3 regions of the Kineococcus aridisoli genome follow, and region 3 is predicted to be linked to each of the others. Evidence: riboswitches for the same ligand, from Rfam matches in the RefSeq annotation. Region 3 holds a riboswitch; each other region holds the start of a gene.
The links. Region 3 has a riboswitch for S-adenosylmethionine ahead of ACRYM2_RS11215 (MFS transporter). Riboswitches for the same ligand answer to the same signal wherever they lie in the genome.
Positions count from the first base shown of each region.

Region 1: another riboswitch for S-adenosylmethionine. It lies ahead of ACRYM2_RS15350 (ABC transporter ATP-binding protein); the one in region 3 lies ahead of ACRYM2_RS11215 (MFS transporter).
Region 2: another riboswitch for S-adenosylmethionine. It lies ahead of ACRYM2_RS12820 (MetQ/NlpA family ABC transporter substrate-binding protein); the one in region 3 lies ahead of ACRYM2_RS11215 (MFS transporter).

Region 1 covers NZ_JBJLSF010000057.1:4,272-11,386, forward strand. The annotation lists gene ACRYM2_RS15325 (aldo/keto reductase) at 1-694, shown strand, start outside; gene ACRYM2_RS15330 (aldo/keto reductase) at 697-1,629, shown strand; gene ACRYM2_RS15335 (NUDIX hydrolase) at 1,674-2,150, opposite strand; gene ACRYM2_RS15340 (ABC transporter permease) at 2,191-2,958, opposite strand; gene ACRYM2_RS15345 (aliphatic sulfonate ABC transporter substrate-binding protein) at 2,955-4,025, opposite strand; gene ACRYM2_RS15350 (ABC transporter ATP-binding protein) at 4,082-4,888, opposite strand; SAM riboswitch class I at 4,882-4,988, opposite strand; gene ACRYM2_RS15355 (MBL fold metallo-hydrolase) at 5,057-5,947, opposite strand; gene ACRYM2_RS15360 (alkaline phosphatase family protein) at 5,944-7,115, opposite strand, start outside.
Region 2 covers NZ_JBJLSF010000041.1:32,109-39,223, forward strand. The annotation lists gene add (adenosine deaminase) at 1-156, shown strand, start outside; gene ACRYM2_RS12790 (NtaA/DmoA family FMN-dependent monooxygenase) at 153-1,562, shown strand; gene ACRYM2_RS12795 (purine-cytosine permease family protein) at 1,595-3,088, shown strand; gene ACRYM2_RS12800 (OsmC family protein) at 3,108-3,611, opposite strand; gene ACRYM2_RS12805 (DUF7711 family protein) at 3,668-4,282, shown strand; partial or broken gene ACRYM2_RS12810 (DUF1737 domain-containing protein) at 4,279-4,485, shown strand; gene ACRYM2_RS12815 (hypothetical protein) at 4,494-4,889, shown strand; SAM riboswitch class IV at 4,923-5,034, shown strand; gene ACRYM2_RS12820 (MetQ/NlpA family ABC transporter substrate-binding protein) at 5,155-6,111, shown strand; gene ACRYM2_RS12825 (methionine ABC transporter ATP-binding protein) at 6,108-7,115, shown strand, end outside.
Region 3 covers NZ_JBJLSF010000033.1:38,600-45,714, reverse strand. The annotation lists partial or broken gene ACRYM2_RS11225 (MCP four helix bundle domain-containing protein) at 1-256, opposite strand, end outside; gene ACRYM2_RS11220 (LLM class flavin-dependent oxidoreductase) at 296-1,675, opposite strand; gene ACRYM2_RS11215 (MFS transporter) at 1,672-3,021, opposite strand; SAM riboswitch class I at 3,015-3,103, opposite strand; gene ACRYM2_RS11210 (SpoIIE family protein phosphatase) at 3,208-5,622, shown strand; gene ACRYM2_RS11205 (ANTAR domain-containing protein) at 5,619-6,617, opposite strand; gene ACRYM2_RS11200 (electron transfer flavoprotein subunit alpha/FixB family protein) at 6,809-7,115, opposite strand, start outside.

The DNA.
Region 1 (7,115 bases), on a different contig from region 3:
CGCCGGCGAGGTCGGCCACAACGAGGAGCTCATCGCCGAGGCCCTGCGCGGCTGGGGCGGCGACTCCTCCCAGGTCGTCGTCGCCACCAAGGGCGGCAGCCTGCGCCCCGGCGACGGGACGTGGTACCAGGACGGCCGCCCCGAGCACCTGAAGGAGGCCGCGAAGGCCTCGGCGAAGCGGCTGGGCGTGGAGGCCATCGGCCTGTACCAGTTCCACCGCCCCGACCCCAACGTCCCCTACGCGGAGTCCGTGGGGGCGATCGCCGAACTGCTGGACGAGGGCGTCATCCAGATGGCCGGGATCTCCAACGCCGACGTCGCGCAGATCGACGAGGCCAACGAGGTCCTCGGCGGCCGGCTGGTCTCCGTGCAGAACCAGTTCTCCCCCGCCTTCCGCTCCAGCCTCGGCGAGCTGGAGCACTGCGCGCGGCTCGGCATCGCGTTCCTGCCGTGGAGCCCGCTGGGCGGCATCAAGGGCGCCGGCGGGCTCGGCGAGGAGCACACCGCGTTCCAGCAGATCGCCGACGCCCGCGGCGTGAGTCCCCAGCAGGTCGCGCTGGCGTGGGAACTGGCCCTCGCGCCGGTGGTCATCCCCATCCCCGGCTCCTCGCGCCCGCAGAGCATCACCGACTCCGCCCGCGCCGCCGAGCTGACGCTCAGCGCGGACGAGGTCGCGAAGCTGTCGGAGGCGTGAGCGTGCGCACCGTCCCCCTGGGCACCACCGGCCTGCAGGTGCCGAACGTCGTCCTCGGCCTCATGCGCATCGTCGACATGTCCGACGAGGAGGTCCGCACCCTGTGGACCACCGCCCGCGAGGCCGGCATCACCTTCGTCGACCACGCCGACGTCTACGGCCAGGGCCTGCACCGCTGCGAGCGGCGCTGGGCCGAGGCGGTGCCGCTGAGCCCCTCCGAGCGCGACGCGGTCACGATCCAGACCAAGTGCGGCATCGTGCCCGACGGTCCGTACTTCGACTTCTCCTACGAGCACGTCGTGGCGTCGGTGAACGCCTCGCTGGAGGCGCTGCGCACCGACCGCATCGACGTCCTGCTGCTGCACCGCCCCGACGCCCTCGTCGAACCCGACGAGGTGGCGCGCGCCTTCGACGAGCTGCACGAGGCCGGCAAGGTCCGCGCCTTCGGGGTCTCCAACCACACCCCCGGCCAGATCGAGCTGCTCAAGCGCTCGGTGCGCCAGCCGCTGGTGGCCAACCAGCTGCAGCTGTCGATCACCCACGCCCCGCTGGTGGCGCAGGGGGTGGCCGCGAACATGCAGGGCCTGGAGCAGTCGGTCTCCCGCGACGCCGGCCTGCTGGACTACTGCCGCCTCAACGACATCACCGTGCAGGCGTGGTCGCCGTTCCAGGCCGGGTTCTTCGACGGGGTGTTCCTCGACGACCCGCGCTACCCGGAGCTCAACGCCGTCCTGGACCGGCTGGCCGGGCAGTACGACGTGCCGAAGCTGGCGGTCGCCACCGCGTGGATCACCCGCCACCCGGCGAACATGCAGGTCGTGCTGGGCACCACGAACCCCGGGCGGGTCGCCGCCGCGGCGCAGGGCTCAGACCTGCCGCTGACGCGCGCGGAGTGGTACGAGCTGTTCCGCGCCGCGGGGTACACCGTCCCCTGACCCCCTCCCCCGGTCCCGCGCCCGGGGGCCCGGGGGCCCGGGGGTCAGCCGTCGCCGGCCAGCTGCTCGAGCAACCGCTCCAGCGCGGGCACCTGGCCGGCGACGAGCTTGACGCGCGCCTGCTCGGGCGCGAACCACGCCGCCCGGTCGATCTCCGGGAACTCCTGCAACCGGCCCGAGCGCGGCGGCCACTCCAGCGCGAAGGTGCCGCCGCGCACCGCGGTGACGTCCAGGTCCCCCTCGGCGGCCCAGACGGTGACGACCTTCCCGCCGGACTGGCGGAACTCCCCCAGCGGCGTGAGCTCCGCGACCGGCACCGGGTGGCCCAGCTCCTCGGCGAACTCGCGCAGCGCGGTGGCGAGCAGGTCCTCGCCCTCCTCGGGCTCCCCCTTGGGGATCGACCAGGCGCGCTCGTCCCTGCGGGCCCAGAACGGCCCGCCCATGTGCCCGAGCAGCACCTCGCGGCCGCCGCCGGCGCCGCGCCGGTGCAGCAGGACGCCCGCGCTGCGCCGCACCACCACGACGGCAGTCTGCCGCAACCGCACCGGCCCCGCGGCCGCCTCACGCCCGGCGGGCCGCCACCCGCCGCTCGACGAGGCCGAGGACGACGTCGGACAGCTTGCCGAGCAGGGCCAGCAGGACGATGGCCAGCAGGACCTCGTCGGTGCGCCCGGTGTTCTGCCCGTTCGTCATCTGGTACCCCAGCCCGATCGCGCTGGAGATGAGTTCCGCCGCGACGAGGAACAGCCAGCTCTGCGCCAGCCCCAGGCGCAGGCCGGACAGCAGCGAGGGCGCCGTCGCGGGCAGCAGCACCTCGCCGAACAACCGGACGCCGCGCCGGCCGTAGGCGCGGCCGACCTCCAGCAGCGCCGGGTCGACGTGCGCGAGCGCGCTCGAGACCGTCGTGTAGACGGGGAAGAACGCCCCGATCGCGACGAGCACGATCTTCGGCGTCTCGCCGATCCCGATCCACAACCCCAGCAGCGGCACCCACGCCAGCGAGGGGACGGAGCGCAGCGCACCCAGCGTGGGCGAGAGCAGGTCGTCCACCCAGCGCGACAACCCGGTGAGACCACCGAGCACGATGCCCGCGACCGCTCCGCAGGCGAACCCGACGAGCACCCGCTGCACGCTGATGGCGATGTTGTGCTGCAGCGTCCCGGTGCCCCACAACCGCCGGGCCGCCGCCAGCACGTCCGGCGGCGGGGGCAGCTGGTTGGCGCTGAAGAGCCCGAGCGTCGACGACAGCTGCCAGGCCACCAGGAGCAGGACCGGCAGCACGAGACCCAGCAGCCAGCGCCCGGCCGGCCGGCTGCGCCCACCCGTCACGACGCGGTGCTCGACGCGGTGCTCGACGCGCCGGCCGACGCGCTCGCCTGCTCGGCGAACCGCGGCTCCAGCAGGCCCTCGAGCGCGCTCGAGGCGGCGTCCTCGGAGGGGACCGCCGCGGCGGCGGCCATGAGCGGGACGATCCCGGTGAGGACCGTGCGCTGCGCCTCGCCCGGCACCGGGTCGATGTCGAGCCCGGTGCGCTCCAGGACGCGGGCGGCGACCTCGGGCGTCAGCTGCGCCTGCTCGGCGTACAGGGCCGCGAACTCCTCCGCGTTGCCGATCGCCCAGGCGCGCGCCTGCTCGTAGGCGTCGACGACCTGCTGCACGAGGTCCGGCGACTCCTCGACGAACTGCTCGCGGGCGTTGAGCACGCCGTAGGTGTTGAAGTCCACGTTGCGGTACAGCAGCTTCGAGCCGGCCTGCAGCTCGCTGGTGGCCATGTTCGGGTCCAGCCCGGCCCAGGCGTCGACGTCACCGCGCTCCAGCGCGGCGCGCCCGTCGGCGTGCTGGAGGTTGGTGATCTCCACGTCCGTCGGGGCGAGACCGGCGACCTCGAGGGCCTGCAGCAGGAAGAAGTACGGGTCCGTGCCGGTCGTGGCGGCGATCCGCTTGCCGCGCAACGCGGCCACGTCGGCGACGGCGGAACCCTGCGCGACCACGAGGGCCGTCCACTCCGGCTGCGAGTAGACGTCCACCGTCTTCACCGCCAGGCCGTTGGCGCGGGCCTGCAGCACCGCGGAACCGGCCGTGCTGGCCAGGTCCAGGTTGTCGTTGCGCAGGAACTCGTTCGCCTTGTTGGACCCCGCGCTCTGCTCCCACTGCACGCTCAGGCCCGCGTCCTCCAGGATCTTCCGCTGGCGCACCACCAGGCTCAGCGGGTTGTAGAAGGCGTAGTCCAGGCGCACCCGGTCGCCGCCGGAGGCGCCGGAGGAGGACCCGCCGCTCGCGACGGCGCTGCCGCCGGCGGACTCGCCCTGCACGCACCCGGCGGCGGTCAGGGCGAAACCCCCGGCGAACAGGCCGAGCAGGCTGCGGCGGGCGAGGACGGTCGACGGTGCGGACATGGTTCTCCTCGGGAGCGGGGTGGAGCGGGGGGTGGAGCGGGAGGGAGGGCGGGGCCTCAGGAGGGCGTGCGGGTGGTGCGGGGGACGCCGAGCAGTTCCAGCAGCTCGACGCGCAGCGCGGCGAGCTGGGCGTCGGCGCGGTCGCGCGGTCGCGGTGCGTCCACCCGCAGGTCGCGCACGACCTGCGCGCCCCGGTCGCCGTCGGCGGCCAGGACGAGCACCCGGTCGGCCAGGTGCAGGGCCTCGTCGACGTCGTGGGTGACCAGCAGCACCGTGGTGCCGGAGTCGCGCTGGACGCCGTCGAGCAGGTCCTGCATGCGCAGCCGCGTCAGCGCGTCCAGCGCGGCGAACGGCTCGTCGAGCAGCAGGACGCCGGGGCGGCGCACCAGGGCGCGGGCCAGCGCGGCCCGCTGGGCCATGCCGCCGGAGACGCGGCGCGGGCGGTGCCCGGCGAAGTCGGCCAGCCCCACGGTCTCCAGGCGGTGCAGGACGGCGTCGCGGCCCTGCGCGCGGGGGGTGCCCAGGGGCAGCCCCAGCGCGACGTTGCCGGCGAGGTCGCGCCACGGCAGCAACCGGGGTTCCTGGAACACGACGGCGGTGCGCCGGCCGGGCCCGCGCACGGATTCACCCCCCACGGACACCGTTCCGCTCGTGGGCCGGTCCAGTCCCGCGACCAGGCGCAGCAGCGTCGACTTGCCGCTGCCGGAGGCGCCGAGCAGCGCGACCGTGCTGCCGGCGTCGATGCGCAGGTCCAGGTCCTGCAGGACGCGGTGGCCGCCGAAGGTGCGTTCCACCTGGCGGAGTTCGACGTCGAGCGCGTCGACGAGTTCTGCGGACGGTGCGGCCGGCAACTGCTCCTCCATCGGTCCTGGCGTGAGCACCACGGACGGGTTCCGGCCAGGGAACCCGAAGAGGTTGCTGCGGCGTCGTCGAGCCAGGTCTCTCGGCCGCTCTTGATGGTCGGCACATCAAATGCTCAACCGGCCGCCGCTGTCAAACCGGCGTCCCCCGGACGGGGGCGGGACCGGCGGTCAGCGGCCCGGTGCGGCGACCGGCTCGCCCGCGTCGTCGAGCTCCAGCACCCCGCCGACGGGCAGCTGCACCGCTCCCCCGACGCCCAGCCGGCGCGCCTCGGCGACGAAGCGGCGCCCGGGTTCGACGAACCGGTCGCCCATCGTGCGGCTCAGCGCCACCGGGTGCAGGGTCCCCCAGTGCACCGGGACGCTGACCGCGGGCCGCACCCGGGCGACGAGCGCGGCGGCCTGGCGGGGGTCCAGGTGGTGCGGGCCCAGGGTGTGGCCCCAGCCGCCGACGGGCACGAGCGCGACGTCGGGCGCCCGGCCCGCCACGTCGAGCACCGCCGCCCAGCGGTCGAACTCGCCGGTGTCGCCGACGGCCCACAGCAGCAGGTCCTCCCCGCCGGCGGCCGCCGGGCGGGCGGGGAAGGCGCCCGGGACGCGGACGAGGTGCTGCACGGCGAGCGCGTCGGCCGGGGCGCTCTCGGCCCAGCCCGCGGTGCGGTGCCCGGCGTGGTGGGCGGGCAGCGCGCTGACCTGCACCTGCACCTGCCCCGCGGCGGCGTGCAGCGCCAGCGTCCGGGTCGCGCCCACCGCCACCTCGACCACCCGGCTGCCGCCGCGCAGCCGCCCGGCCAGCCACAGCGCCGAGCGCGGCGGTGCCACCACGAGGTCCGGGCGCGAGCTGCGCAGCGACGGCAGGTCGCAGTGGTCGTGGTGCAGGTGGGAGACGAGGGCCAGGTGCGCCCCGGCCGCGTCGGTCGCCGCCGGGACGGGCGGTCGGCGGCGCAGGTGCGCGAGCCCGCGGCGCAGCACCGGGTCGGTGAGCACGCGCACCTCGCCCGCAGCCGTGGTGACGTCGACGGTGGCGCTGGAGTGGCCCAGCCAGCGCACCCGCGCGCTCACGAGAGCACCTCCCGGCCGCCGCCCGCACCGCTGCCCGCACCGCTGCCCGCACCGCTGCCCGCACCGCCGACCGCACCGCCGACCGCACCGGGCAGCGCACCCGCGGCCTCCGCCCGGGCGCGGCGCAGCCAGCGCTGCAGCTGCTCGTGCACCGCCACGGCCCCCACCAGCGGTGCCTCCCCCGGCACGCTGCGGTCGCGCAGGTCCTCGTCGACCGGCCACTCCGCGGGGTGCACGAGCACCGCCTCCGTCTGCCAGCCGCCGAGCCCGCCGTGCGAGCCGACCTGCTCCTCGAAGGCGTGCACCTCCCCGGTGACCGGGTCGACCGCGGAGTGCACGAAGAGGGCCGGCGCGGTGCGGAAGCGCATCAGCCGCAGCAGCTCCCCGGCGGCGCGGGGGCCGACGCAGGCCAGCGGATCGGCCCCGGTGACCCGGCCGGTGACGAGGTCGTGCTCGCCGTCGGGGCCCAGCGCCAGCACGGTGCCGTCGCGGCGGCCGACGACGAAGCCGATGCCGCGGGTGCCCAGCAGGCCCGGCACCAGCGCCGGCCAGCGCCGGTCGACCGCGTCGAGGTCGAGGCGGCCGCCGGGGGCGTCGGGCACCGACAGCAGCGCGGTGCAGCCGGCGGTCGAGACGACGACGGCGTCCTCGCCGGGCACCGGCTCGTCCTCGGGCTCGTGCCCGGAGCTGGCGCGCTCGGCCTTGGTGTGCGTGCCGAACTCGCGCACGAGGACGTCCACGCGCCCGCGCACCTCGCTGCCGGCGGCCGTCGTCACCGTCGGGGTGCCCGGGCTCTGCACCTGCAGCAGGTCGGCGACGAGGTCGCGCAGGTGCCGGCCGCACACCTGCTCGAACGTGGCGCCCTGCGCCTGCCCGTGGTCGGAGACGAGCACGACGCGGTAGTCGCGCGGGGAGACCGCTGCCACGTCGGCCAGGGTCTGCAGGACGCGGTCGATGCCGGCGAGGGCGTCCAGGGACTCCGGGCGCGCCACCCCGGCGTGGTGGGCGACCTCGTCGTAGTCGAGGAAGTCCACGAACACCACCTCCCGCCCCGCCGAGAGCTCCTCGGCCACCAGGGCGACGTTGAGGTCGCGCAGCAGGGCGTTGGTCACCGCGCGCAGCAGCACGTACCAGCCGCGCCGCGGGATGCGCGGCTCCACCCGCCGCA
Region 2 (7,115 bases), on a different contig from region 3:
AGCGCGCAGTACGCGATCGCCCGGGAGGTGTGGGGCCTGCCGGACACCGAGCTGGCCGCCCTGGCCGGGCACGGGCTGCGCGTGGAGGGCATGAGCGCGGCCACCCGCCGGCGGCTGGGGGCGGGGCTGGCGAGCTGGCTGGAGCGCCCGCGGTGAGCACCGGGGCGGGCTGGGGGGCGGGCTCGGGGGCGCGGCGGCCGGTGCTGCTGAGCGCCTTCGAGATCAACGCGCCGAACCTCACCAGCCAGGGGCTGTGGGCGCACCCGCAGCAGCGGTCGGTGCGCTACACCGACCTCGCGCACTGGCTGGAGCTGGCCCGGCTGCTGGAGGAGGGGGGCTTCGACCTGCTCTTCCTGGCCGACTCCCCCGGCTACCCCGTGCTGGGGGGCGCCACCCCCGACGTGGTGTTCGAGCAGGCCGTGGAGATGCCGACGAACGACCCGCTGCTGCTGGTGCCGGCGATGGCGGCCGTCACCCGCCGGCTGGGCTTCGCGGTGACCGCCTCCACGACCTTCGAGGCGCCCTACCCGAACGCGCGCCGCTTCGCCACGCTGGACCACCTCACCCGCGGGCGCATCGGCTGGAACGTGGTGACGACCTCCTCGCCGGTGGTCGCCGCGCTGCACGGGACCCCGCCGCTGCCCGCGCACGACGAGCGCTACGCGGTCGCCGACGAGCACCTGCGGCTGAGCTACGCGCTGCTGGAGGGCGGCTGGGAGGACGGCGCGGTCCTGGCCGACGAGGCCACCCGCCGCTACGCCGACCCCGCGCGCGTGCACGAGGTGCACCACGAGGGCCGCCGCTTCTCCTGCCACGGCTACTTCAAGGTCGAGCCCTCCCCGCAGCGCACGCCGGTGCTCTTCCAGGCCGGCGCCAGCGAGCGCGGCCGCGAGTTCGCCGCCACCCACGCCGAGGTGGTCTTCCTGCAGGGCCGCGACGCGGCGAGCCTGCGCGAGCAGGTGCGGGACCTGCACGCGCGGGCGGCCCGGCACGGGCGCGCCCCGGGCTCGCTGCGGACGCTGGTGGGGCTGTCGGTGGTGCTGGGCCGCGACCGCGAGCACGCGCGGGCACGGCTGGAGGAGTACCTGTCGTGGGTCGTCCCGGACGCCGCCCGCGCCTACTTCGCCTCGATGACCGGGGTCGACCTGGCGGCGCTGCCGGCCGAGGCCTCCTTCGACACCGTGCGCACCGAGGGCGGGCGCACCCAGGTGGAGCGCTACCGCGGGCAGGCGGTGGCCACCGCGCGCGCGGACTTCCTGCGCCACGGCATGCGCGAGTTCGTCCTGACCGGCACCGCCGAGCAGGTCGTGGACGAGATGGCGCAGCTGCTGGAGCAGACCGGCGTCGACGGGTTCAACTACACCCCGTTCGTCGTGCCCGGCTCCTACGAGGAGTTCTGCGAGCACGTCGTCCCCGAGCTGCGCCGCCGCGGCCTGCGCCCGCCCGCGGACGCGGCTGCGGCGGGTCGCACGCTGCGCGAGGTCCTGTTCGGCGAGGGTCGTGCGAAGCTGCCGGACGACCACCCCGCGGCCCGGCACCGCCACTCCGCCCGGGACCGCTGAGCCCCGCACGGCCACGACAGCGAGGAGCCCCGATGAGCCAGGTACCGCCCGCGCCGCAGACCCGCGTCGGCGGCGTCGACGTGGAGCTCAACGGCATCAACTCCGTCGCGGCCGGGGAGCGCCACGGCAGGCCGCGCGACCTGTTCTGGCCCTGGTTCGCCGCGAACGTCTCGGTGCTCGCCGTCAGCTACGGCTCGTTCGTGCTGGGGTTCGGCATCTCCTTCTGGCAGGCCACCGCCGTCTCGGTGGCCGGCGTCGTGCTGTCCTACCTGGTCGTCGGGCTCGTCGCCACCGCCGGCAAGCGGGGGTCCGCGCCGACGATGACGCTCTCGCGCGCGGCGTTCGGGGTGAACGGCAACCGGCTGCCGTCGCTGGTGTCGTGGCTGCTGACGCTGGGCTGGGAGACCTCGCTGGCCGCGGTCGCGGTGCTGGCGACCGCGACCGTCCTGGACCGCCTCGGCGCGGGCGGCGGGACGGGCACCAAGCTCGTCGCGCTCGTCGTCGTGGTGGTGCTCATCGTGCTGGGCGGCACGCTGGGCTTCAGGGTCATCATGCGCATGCAGCGCTGGATCACCGTCGTCACCGCGGTCCTCACGGTGCTCTACATCGCCTTCGCCGCCGGCTCGATCGACCTGGCCGCGGTGCGCGCGGTGCCGGCCGGTGACGCGGCCGCGGTCGTGGGCGCGCTCGTGCTGGTGATGACGGGGTTCGGGCTGGGCTGGGCCAACGCGGCGGCCGACTACTCCCGCTACCTGCCGCGGGAGGCCTCCAGCGGCGGGGTCGTCCTGTGGACGACGCTGGGCTGCTCGCTGGGACCGGCCGTCCTGCTCGTCTTCGGCGCGCTGATCGCGGGCTCCTCGCAGGACCTCAGCGGGCGGATCGCCGCCGACCCGGTGGGGGCGCTCACCGACATCCTGCCGACGTGGTTCCTCGTCCCCTTCGTCGTCGTCGCCGTCCTCGGCCTGGTCGGCGGCGCAGTCATGGACATCTACTCCTCGGGGCTGGCGCTGCTCAACGTCGGGCTGCGGGTGCCGCGCCCGGTGGCCGTCCTCGTCGACGGCGCCCTCATGGTCGCCGGCGCCGTCTACATCGCCTTCTTCTCCGCGGACTTCCTCACCCCGTTCCAGGGGTTCCTCATCACCCTGGGCGTGCCGATCGCGGCCTGGGCCGGGATCTTCCTGGCCGACCTGTCGCTGCGCAGGGGCGACTACGCCGAGCAGGAGCTGCTCGACCCGCGCGGGCGCTACGGCTCGGTGCGGCTGCTGCCGGTCGCGACCATGGTCGTGGCGACGGCGATCGGCTGGGGCCTGGTGTCGAACTCCGGCGCCGACTGGCTGACCTGGCAGGGCTACCTGCTCGAGCCGCTGGGCCTGGCGAGCTGGGTCGCGCCGGCCGGCGGGGAGGCGGGCTACTGGGACGGCAACTGGGCCTACGCAAGCCTCGGCGTCGTCGTGGCCTTCGCCCTCGGCTTCCTCGCCGTCCTGCTGGGCGGGCGCGGGGCGGTCGCGCGGCAGGAGGGCCGCTGACGCCCCGCGCCCGGGCGGCTCAGGCGCGCTGGACGGTGACCTTCGGCGGGGTCTGCAGCGTCTGGGCGATGACGCAGTAGCGCTCGGCGAGGGAGATCATCTTCGCCTCCGTCGCCTCGTCGGCGTCGGAGCTGAAGTCGAAGACGATCGTGACGTCGGTGATGCCGACGGGCACCTCGCGCGCCACGCCGAGGGTGCCGCGGGCGTCCCAGTGGGCGTCCACGGTCACCGAGGCGTTGCGCAGCTCCACGCCCATCGCCGTGGCCACGCTGCGCAGCGTCACCCCGGCGCAGGCCGCGACGGCCTCGCAGAGCATGTCCGCCGAGCACGCCTCGGTGCCGTCGCCACCGGCGGCCGGGTGCAGCCCGGCGCGGGTGGTGCCGGCGAAGCCGTCGACGGAGACGCCGATCGACTGCCCGTCGAGCACGGCCACGGCGCGGGCCGGGACCAGCGCGCGCGCCGGGTCCTCGCGGTAGGCGTCCTTCAACGGCTTCTGCAGCGCCCTGAGCTCGGTCGAATCCACCGGGCGAGCTTAGGCCCCCGCGCGCCGCACCCCGCAACCTCCGCCAGACTCCCGGCGTGAAGTGGACCACCGCCGTGCGCACGCTGGAGGAGGTCGCGCAGCGCTGCGCGCACGTGAGCGCGCAGCCCGCCGCGATCGTGCCGCTGCGGGTGGTGGAGGCCTGGGTGCACGGCGCGCTGCTGGGCCCGCGCGCCGAGGAGGTGCCCGACGACGGCGGGGTGGCGGTGGCCCTGGTGGCCGACGTGCCCGCCGCCGCGTGCGCGTGGGGCAGCCGGCCCCCCGGCACCGGCCAGTGGCTGGCCGCCTCGGGGCTGGCGCGCAGGCCCGTGAGCCTGGTCCTGCGCCCGGCCGGCGTCCCCGTCGCCAACCACGCCGTGCGGCGGCCGGTGCGCTTCTGGTCGGCCGCGGAGGGGGTCGACGCCGCCGTGCTGGCGGCCGTGCGCGAGGGGGAGGGCGAGCGGCTGCGCCCGCCCGAGCCCGCCCCGGCCGAGCTCGCCGCCCGGCTGGAGGCCGAGCTGGAGCTCGCGCTGGCGCAGCTGCGGCGCACCGGCGCCGACTACGCCGCCCACCGGTGGGACCCGGGGTCGCCGCTGGCGCGCGCCGACGCCCTGTCGGAGGCCGCGCTGGGCTACCTGGAGCTGCTGGACGCCCGGGGTAGGTTGGCGCCGTGAGCGACGCCGACGGCCCCGAGCGCCTCCCCGAGCGGCTGGCGTACCGGCTGCTGACCGGCCCGGACGACCGCTCCTTCTGCGAGAAGGTCTCCAGGGCCCTGGCCGAGGGCTACGTGCTGCACGGCAGCCCGGCGCTGACCAGCGTGGACGGCGCGGTCGTGGCCGCCCAGGCCGTCGTCCTGCCCGCCGCCGCGGCGCGCGCGCTCTGAGCGTGGGCGCGGGCACCGTCGTGCTGCTGCCGCCGCAGCAGGGCGTCGACGCCGACCTCACGCTGCTCGCCGCCAGGCTGCGGGCGGCCGGTCACCGGGTCCTCGTCGTGGACGCCGCGCCCGGCACCGGGCAGGTCGCGCGCCAGCGGCAGGCGCTGCGCGCGCTGGCCGCGCTGCCGGGCGGCCCCGTCCTCGTCGGCCTCGGCGTCGGCGGGCAGGTCGGGCAGTTCCTCGCCGTCCACCGCGCGGTCGCCGGCCTGGTCGGCGACGTGGTGGACCCCGCCGAGCTCGGGCTGCCGGCGCCGCCGGAGGGCGTGCCGGTGCGGTCCCTGCCGCCGGCCGGGCGCGCCGAGCGCACCGCGGCGGTGCTGGACTTCTGCGCCGCGCACGCGGTTTGACAGGGCCGCGCCCGCTGCTTCAAGCTTCTCCCAGGTCATGAGTGACAGCGACAAGCCCTGGCTCGCTGTCCGGCAACCCTCCCCCGTGGCGGGGTGCCCCAGGTGACGACCCGGCCGGACGGATGGCGTCCGGCAAGTGCGGACCACGAGGAGCTGACCGTGCACGGCGAGCGCTGAACCCCTCGCCCCGTCGCGTCCAGCCACCGGTGACCGCCAGGCCACCCCGGCGCAGTCGTGCTGCGCCGTCGAACACCCGGAGAACGCCTTGTCCAGCCCCGCTCCCGCCCTGCCCGACAAGCCGAAGCGTCGCGGTCCCCTCGTCGCCGCCGTCGCGGCCGCCGTCGTCGTGCTGATCGCCGTGGTGGCGATCGTCCTGGCCACCCGCGGCGACGACACCACGACCACCGCCGCCGCGGACGGCGGCAGCGGCGAGACCGTCAAGATCGGAGTCGCGGACAAGTCGCTGGACTACTGGAAGACCTACGTCGACCTCGCGCAGTCGCAGCTCGGCGTGACCGTCGAGCTGGTCAACTTCTCCGACTACAGCCTGCCGAACCCGGCGCTGGCCCAGGGCGAGGTCGACCTGAACCAGTTCCAGCACATCCAGTACCTGGCGAACTACAACGTCACCGCCGGCGACGACATCCAGCCCATCGGCGCGACCGCGATCTACCCGCTGCCGCTGTACTCCACGACCGTCGACGACCCGGCCGCGCTGCCGCAGGGCGCCAAGGTCGCCATCCCCAACGACGCCATCAACGAGGCCCGCGGCCTGCTGGTGCTGCAGTCCGCCGGCCTGCTGACCCTCGCCGGCGGCGGCAACGCCTTCTCCTCGGTCGAGGACATCGAGAGCTCCAAGGTCGAGGTGACCCCGATCGACGCCTCGCAGACCGCGAACGCGCTGCAGAGCGGTTCGGTGGCCGCGGCCATCGTCAACGTGAACTACGCCACCAGCGCCGGGCTGCCCGAGGACGACGTCATCGCCCAGGACGACCCCTCCCAGGCCTCCGCCGCGCCGTACGTCAACATCTTCGCCGCCCGCAAGGAGGACGCGGACGACGAGACGTACCTGGAGCTCGCGCAGCTGTTCCAGGACCCCGCGGTCCAGGAGGTCTTCACGCAGGCCTACCCCAACGCCGTCGTGGAGAACCCCTCGGCCACGGACCTGCAGGCGGACCTGGCCGAGGTCGAGGACGACGCCCGGGCGGCTTCGGGCAAGTGAGCACGCTCGTCTCGCTGGAGAACGTCTCCAAGCGCTACGACCGCCGCGACGGCACGTCCGTCGCGGCGGTCGACGACGTCAGCCTGGAGGTCCGCGAGGGCGAGGTGCTGGCCGTCATCGGGTACTCCGGTGCCGGCAAGTCGACGCTCGTGCGGCTGGTCAACGCCCTGGAGCGGCCGACCTCCGGGACCGTCCGCGTCGGCGGGCAGGACCTGACGGCCCTGTCCGAGCGCGAGCTGCGCCGGGCGCGCTCCAGGATCGGCATGATCTTCCAGCAGTTCAACCTGTTCCGCTCGCGCACCGTCGCCGGCAACGTCGCCTACCCGCTGCGGGTGGCGGGGATGGCCAAGGCGGAGCGCGACGCTCGGACGGCGGAGCTGCTGGACTTCGTCGGCCTGCTCGACCGCGCGCACGCCCACCCCGAGCAGCTGTCCGGCGGGCAGAAGCAGCGCGTCGGCATCGCCCGCGCGCTGGCGACCAACCCCCCGCTGCTGCTGGCGGACGAGGCGACGAGCGCGCTGGACCCGGACACCACCGCCGAGGTGCTCTCGCTGCTGCGCCGGGTGAACACCGAGCTCGGCGTGACCATCGTCGTCATCACCCACGAGATGGACGCGGTGCGGCTGGTCGCCGACCGGGTCGCGGTCATGGAGGCCGGCCGGGTCGTCGAGGTCGGCGACGTCTACGACGTCTTTTCCGACCCGAAGACGCCTGCGGCGCAGCGCTTCGTGCGCAGCGCCACCCACGACCGGCCGTCGGCGGACACGCTGGCGCGGTTGCGCGCCCACCACCCCGGGCGGCTGGTGAGCGTGCGCATCACCGACGAGCCGAAGATCCAGCAGGTCGTCGACGCGGCGTTCCGGGACACCGGCACGAGCGCGGAACTCGTCTACGGCGGTGTCTCGGAGATCCGCGAGCGGCGGACCGGTTCGCTCACCTACGAGCTCAGCGGCACCGCGGTGGACACGGCGCTGGCCGCGCTGCGCAGCGCCGGCGTGCACGCC
Region 3 (7,115 bases):
AGTCGTCCACGGCCTGCGGGGAGGTGGCCAGGGCGGCGTTGGTGATGTCCATGCGCACCTGCAGGTAGGCCGACCGCACATCGCCGATGGTGTCCACGGAGGCGACGCCGGACGTCGACACCACGTGCAGGTTGGCCTGCGCGGTCTGCAGGCGGTTGATGCCGACCGCGACGACGACGGCCAGCAGCAGGCAGACGACGCCGAAACCGGCGAAGAGCTTGGAGGCGACCTTCACGTCGCGCAGTCGGGTGAGCACGGACGGAGCATCGGCAGGTGATCTAGAAGACTGGAGCCTTCACCTGCGGAAGCCTGCGCCCGTGTGGGTGCCCGCCAACCGGGGCCCGTCGCCCGAGCCCAGCCGCTCGCGCAGCGTGGTGCCGGGAGCCGCCTTCGGCGCCGTGCGCCCGCGCCGGTCCAGCTCCGGGACGAGGTGGTCCACGACGTCGGCGAACGTGCCCGGCATCGTCGCGTACATGAGGTTGAAGCCGTCGACGTCGGCCTCCTCGGCGAAGCGCTCCAGCTCGTCGGCGACGGTGGCCGGCGAGCCGGCGAGCACGGGTCCGCGACCGCCGACGGCGACGAACCGGGCGAGGTCGTCGACGGTCCACTCGCGGTCGGCGTCCCGGGTGAAGGCCGCCAGCGCGGAGGTGTTGGCGTCGGTGCTCACGTGCTGCAGCGGCGCGTCCGGGGCGAGCCCGGCGAGGTCCACCCCGGTCCAGCCGCCGAACAGCGCCAGCGCGCCCTCGCGGCTGGCGTGCGCGCGGTAGTCGGCCAGCAGCGCGTCCGCCTCGGCGTCGCTGGAGCGCACGAGGGCCGTCAGCCCCGCGTAGACCAGCACCGAGCGCGGGTCGCGCCCGGCCTGCTCGACCTTGGCCCGCAGGGAGTCCACCGTGCGGCGCGCGTGCGCGGCGGTCGGCGCGATGATGAACACGCACTCGGCGTGCCGGGCGGCGAACTCCTGCCCGCGCGGGGAGGAGCCGGCCTGGAAGACCACCGGGGTGCGCTGCGGCGAGGGTTCGCACAGGAACGCGCCGGGCACGTCGAAGTAGCGGCCGTGGTGGCCGATGTCGTGGACCTTCGCCGGGTCGGCGTACACCCCGCGGGCGGCGTCGCGCACGACGGCGCCGTCCTCCCAGGAGCCCTCCCACAGCTTGTAGCAGACCTCCAGGTACTCCTCGGCGACGTCGTAGCGCTCGTCGTGCGCGACCTGCCGCTCGAACCCCAGGTTCTTGGCGGCGGAGTCCAGGTAGCCCGTCACGACGTTCCAGGCGACCCGGCCGTCGGTGAGGTGGTCCAGCGTCGTCAGCCGTCGGGCCAGCGAGTACGGCTGCTCGTACGTCGTCGTCACCGTCAGCCCGAAACCCAGGGTCTCGGTGACGGCCGCCATCGCCGACACCGCCCCCAGCGGGTCGTTGACGGGGACCTGCGCGGCCGCGCGCACGGCCGCGTCCCGGGAACCGCCGTACACGTCGTAGGTGCCGAGGACGTCGGCGAGGAACAGCGCGTCGAAACCACCGCGCTCCAGCAGCTTCGCCAGCTCCGTCCAGTGCCGCAGCGTGCGGTAGTCCGCGCTGCGGTCCTCCGGGCGGGCCCACAGGCCGGCGGCCTGGTGGCCGACGCAGGCCATCGCGAAGGCGTTCAGGCGCAGCGGCCTCGTCGAACTCGTGGTGCTCACCGGGTCAGTCCCTCCAGCGGTCGGTGGGCGGTCTCGCGGGTGCACGCCGCCGCCACGGTGCTCAGCACGGCCAGCAGCGACAGGTACCCCGCCACCAGCCACGGCGAGCCGTTCCCGAGCGCCAGCAGCGAGGCGGCGATGAGCGGGGTGAGGCCGCCGCCGAGCACCGCGCCGATCGAGTACCCGAGCGAGGCGCCGCTGTAGCGGGTGCGCTGGTCGAACTGCTCGGCGAAGAACGCGCCCTGCGCCCCGTACTGGCTGTCGTGGCCGAGGTTGATGGCGACGACGATCGAGGCGACGATCAGGACGGTCGAGCCGGTGTCGAAGAGCAGGAACGCGGGCACGGTGAACACCGCCGTCAGGACCGCCCCGAACAGGTACACGGGCCTGCGGCCGATGCGGTCCGAGAGCATCCCCCACAGCGGGGTCGCGGCCAGGCTCAGCACCGAGGCGACGAGCACCGCGAGCAGGCCCACGTCGGCGCCGTCCTCGCGGACCTCGCTGGTGAGGTAGGTCAGGGCGAACACCGTGTAGAGCACGTAGCCGCCGTTCTGCCCCAGCCGCATCCCGGTGGTCACCAGCACGCCGCGCTTGTTGGTGCGCAGCACCTCCGCGACGGGCCGGCGGGCCAGGCCGTCGGCCTCGCGCAGCGCCGTGAACGCCGGGGAGTCGGTGACCTTCAGCCGGATGACCAGGCCGACGACGACGAGGACCGCGCTGGCCAGGAACGGGATGCGCCAGCCCCAGGACATGAACGCCTCGGAGGAGGTGAGGGAGCGGGTCAGCCAGAAACCCCCGCTGGCCAGGACCATGCCCGCCGCCGAGCCCATCTGCGGGATCGCGCCGAACAGGCCCCGCCGGCCGGTGGGGGCGTGCTCCACCGACAGCAGCACCGCCCCGCCCCACTCCCCACCCGCCGAGAAGCCCTGCAGCAGCCGGGCCACCACGAGCAGCACGGGGGCCCACACGCCGATCTGCGCGTACGTGGGCAGCAGGCCGATGAACGTCGTGGAGATCCCCATGACCAGCAGCGAGGCCACGAGGACGGCCTTGCGGCCCACCCGGTCGCCGACGTGACCGGCGACCGCGCCGCCCAGCGGGCGGGCGGCGAAACCGACGGCGTACGTGGCGAAGGAGGCGATGACGCCGACGGCGCCGCCGACGTTGGGGAAGAACAGCGGGCCCAGGACGATGGCGGCCGCCGTGCCGTAGAGGTAGTAGTCGTACCACTCGATCGTGGTGCCCACGAAGCTGCCGAGGGCCGCGCGGCGGCGGACGGCGGGCTCGCTGGGGCGTGCGGCGGTGGCGGGGACGCGCAGGGTGCTCACAGGACGCTTCTCTCCCATCGGTCCTGGCGGTAGCACCTTCCCTCGCGGGTGGTTGCTGCGACGTCGACGAGCCAGGTCTCTCAGTCGCTCTGGATGGCTGGGCCGAACCTACGGCACACCCCGGAAGCGCGGCAAACGCACCGGTGGCGGGGCGCGGGGGGCCGGGTGGCGGGTCCGGCGGCGCGTCGGCCACCCTGGGTCCTCGTGGGGACCGACGACGACCGCGAGCGCGAGGACGTGCCCGGGGAGGGCCTGCGCCGGCCGGCGGACCCCGTCGCGCGGCAGGTGGAGGACGCCGCCCGCGCGGACTGGCGCCTGTTCCGCCAGACCGCCGACACGGTCGCGATGACCGTCTGGCTGACCGACGCGCAGGGCCGCTGCACGTTCGTCAACGAGTACTGCCGGCAGTTCTTCCAGGTCCCCGGCGAGGTGATGACGGGCACCGGCTGGCGCGCGGTCCTGCACCCGGACGACGCCGACGAGTACCTGCGCGAGTTCGACCGCGCCACCGCCGAGCAGCGCGCGTTCCGGGCGGTCGCGCGGGTGCGCCGCGCCGACGGGCAGTGGCGCTGGATCGAGACCTCGACCGTGGCCCGCTTCGACGAGGCCGGCACCTTCCTCGGCCTCACCGGCTCCAACGCCGACGTCACCGACCACGTCCGGCGGGAGGCGGACGCGCAGTTCCACGCCGCCGTCGCCGGGGACTTCGCCCGCCTGGCCTCCCCCGAGGAGCTGCTGCGCTCGATCGGCGACCGCGTCCACCGGCGGCTGGGGCTGGCCTCCTGGCGCCTGGTGCGTCCCGGCGAGGACGTGCCGGACCTCGCGGAGGGCGGGCCGGAGCCCGGCGCCGGCGGAGCGCAGGACGTGGGCGCCCGGCTGCGCGAGGGGCGTCCCGTCGCGCTGACCGGCCCCGGGGGCGACCGGCTGCTGGTCCCCTACGCCCCGCACGGCACCTCCGTCGGCTGGCGGCTGCTGGCCGACCTGCGCCGCCCCGGGCCCGGCGGCTGGGGCGAGGAGGAGGTCCGGGTGGTGGCCGACCTGCTGCCGCGGCTGGACGTCGCGCTGGTGCGGGTGCGGGCCGCGGAGGAGACCGCCGCCCGCTACGCGCGGGCCCGCGACGTCGAGGCCGAGCTGCAGCGGGCGCTGCTGCCGGCGCAGCTGCCGCTGCTGCCCCGCCTGGACCTGGCCGCGCAGTACCTCGTGGCCGGTGCCGAGCAGGCGGCCGGCGGCGACTGGTTCGACGCGCTGGCGCTGCCGGACGGGCGCGTCGCGCTCGTCGTCGGCGACGTCGTCGGCCACGGCGTCGTCGCCTCCGCCGTCATGTCCCAGCTGCGCACGGTGCTGTCCGAGCGGCTGGGGGCGGGCGCGGGGCTGGACGCGGCGCTGGACGCGCTGCGCACCTTCGCCGCGGGGGTGCCGGGGGCGCGGGCCGCCACCGCCTGCGTCGCCGTGGTCGACACCGCCGCCGGGGACGTCGAGTACCGGACGCTGGGCCACCCCTCCCCCCTGCTCGTCGCCGCGGACGGCAGCGCCCGCCCGCTGCCGCGCACGGGTGCGGCGCCGCTGGGCGGACCGGCGGGCGGGGGCACCGGGACGGCGCGGCTGGAGGACGGGGAACTGCTGGTCCTGCACAGCGACGGCCTGCTGGAGGGGGTCGCGGGCGACCCGCTGCGCCTGGTGGCCGGGGCCCTGGCCGGGGACGCGGGTGCCGGCGCGGCGGGGCGCGCGGTGCAGCGGGTGTGCGAGCGGGCGGCCCGCGCCGTGCGCGAGGGCGGTCCGCTCGTCGACGACGTCACCGTCCTGGCGGCCCAGCGCCGCCCCGCCCCGGCCCCGCTGCGCCTGGCGGCCCCGGCCGTCCCGACGGCGCCGCTCGTGCTGCGCCGCGGCCTGCGCGCCTGGCTGGAGGGGCTGGAGGTCGAGCCGCGCCAGCGACAGCTGGTGGAGCTGGCGGCCGGGGAGGCCGTCACCAACGCCGTCGAGCACGCCTACGCCGGGGGCGGGACGGGGACGGTGCAGCTGTCGGGCGAGCTGGCCGACGACGGCGTGCTGCACCTGGCGGTCACCGACCGGGGGCGCTGGCGCCAGCCGGCGGCGCTGCCCGGCGACCGCGGTCGCGGTCTGGCGCTCATGGGCATCGAGGGCGGCCGCGTGCGGGTCGAGGCCACGGCCGCGGGCACCACGGTCCGCCTGGCGCGGCGGCTGCACCGGCCGGTCGCCTTCGACGCCGGCGCCTCCGCGCTCCCCGCACCGGCCGGGGCGCGGGTTGTGCCCGACGAGCTGCGCTGGAGCGCCGCGGTGGGCGCCGCCGGGCCGGTGCTGCGGGTCGAGGGGCCGCTGGAGGCCGGCGGCGCGCCGGGGCTGCGCGAGGAGGTCCTGCGGCTGGCCCGCCACGGCTCGCTGCCGGTGACGGTGGAGCTGTCGGCGACCGCCCCGCTGGCGAGCGCCGGCGTGCAGGTGCTCGTCGACGTGCTCGAGCGGCTGGGCCCCGACGGGGTGCGGCTGGTCGCCGCGGACTCCTCGATCGCCGCCGCGGTGCTGGACCTGGCCTCGCTGCCGCGCCGGGACGCCACCGGGCGCCCGTCCCCGGCCCCGGCCGGCCGGCCGGCCGGGGCCAGCTAGCCGCCCGCGCGGCTGCCGGAGCGCTCGGCGTGCCGCTCCGGCTGCACGACCGTCAGCTCCCGCAGCCCCGGGAAGTCCAGGACGGTGGTGGAACGGCCCAGGACCACGCGCAGCGGCGTGCCGCGCCGGCGCCCGCGGCGGTCGGCGCCCACCAGGACGGTCATCCCCGCCGAGCCGAGGTACTCCACGGCCGTCAGGTCGACGACGACCTGGTCGCCGGGGCGGGCGCGCGACTCCACCTCGGCCAGCGCGTCCGCGAAGTCCAGCGCGGTCGCGAGGTCCAGCTCGCCCTCCACGTGCAGCTCCCACGGCGCGCCGGGGGCGGCGGGTGCGCGCCGGCGGGTGCGCAGCGCGGCGCCGCTGCCGGCGCCCGCCGGGGGCGCCGCGTCGCCGAGCACGCTGCTGAGCAGGTCGTCGACGGCCGCGCGGGCCTGCGTGCCGCCGGCGAAGGTGCTCTCGGCGGCCGCCGTCGTCAGGCGGGTGGCCAGCTCGGCGAGCTTGACCTGGCTGTGCTGGGAGTACCAGCGCAGCAGGCCGAACGCGGCGTCGGCGTCGATGCCGTAGACGAGCATGAGCATGCCCTTGGCCTGGTCGATGACCTCGCGGCCCGCGAGGGCGGTGCGCACCTGCTCGGTGGTGCGCTCGCTGACGGCGTTCTCGATCGCGGGGGTGGTCTCCACGACGCTGCCGGTGACCTCGCCGGGGCCGCCGGGGCCGCCGTGGGCCAGCCACCAGGCGGGCCGGCCGCCCTCGTCGGTGCGCAGGGAGAGGGTGAACGCCTCGCCGTCGGCCGCGCTCCGCTCGACCGCCTGCACCAGCCGCAGGCCGGCCGGCCCGCGGGCCGCGACCTCCTCGCTGGTGGCGGGGAACCCCGCCACGGGCTCGCGGTCCTGGGGGGCGCTCCAGCGCCAGCGCCCCGCGGCCACGTCGACGGTGAACGTCCACGGGTGCGGCAGGGCGGTGTGGCGGGGCGGGGCGGGTGGCGGGTGCGGCACGGTGGGCTCCTCGACGACGGCGGCGGGACCGCCGCGTCCGCGGGGCGCCGGTCGCGCACCGGTGCTCCGCGGGGCGGGAGCTCGGTGCTGAACCCCCTCGCCGGACGGCGGCCGCCCGGTGCGACCAGGGTCGCACGCCCGGCGACGGGCCGCCACGCTCCGCCCGGGGGCCGGGCGGGCGCGGCGGCGCCTCAGCCGCGGCGGCGGCGGATCTCCGCGGCCAGCGCCGGCAGGACCTCGGTGAGGTCGCCGACGACGCCGTAGTCGGCGAACTCGAAGATCGGGGCGTCGGGGTCGCTGTTGACCGCGACCACCGTCCAGGAGGCGTCCATGCCGCCGCGGTGGTGCACGGCGCCGGAGACCCCGGCGCCCACGTACAGCCGGGGGCTGATCGTGACGCCCGTCTGCCCGACCTGCGCCTCGTGGCCGATCCAGCCCTCGTCGGTGGCGACGCGGGTGGCGCCGACCGCCGCGCCGAGGACGTCGGCGAGCTCCTCC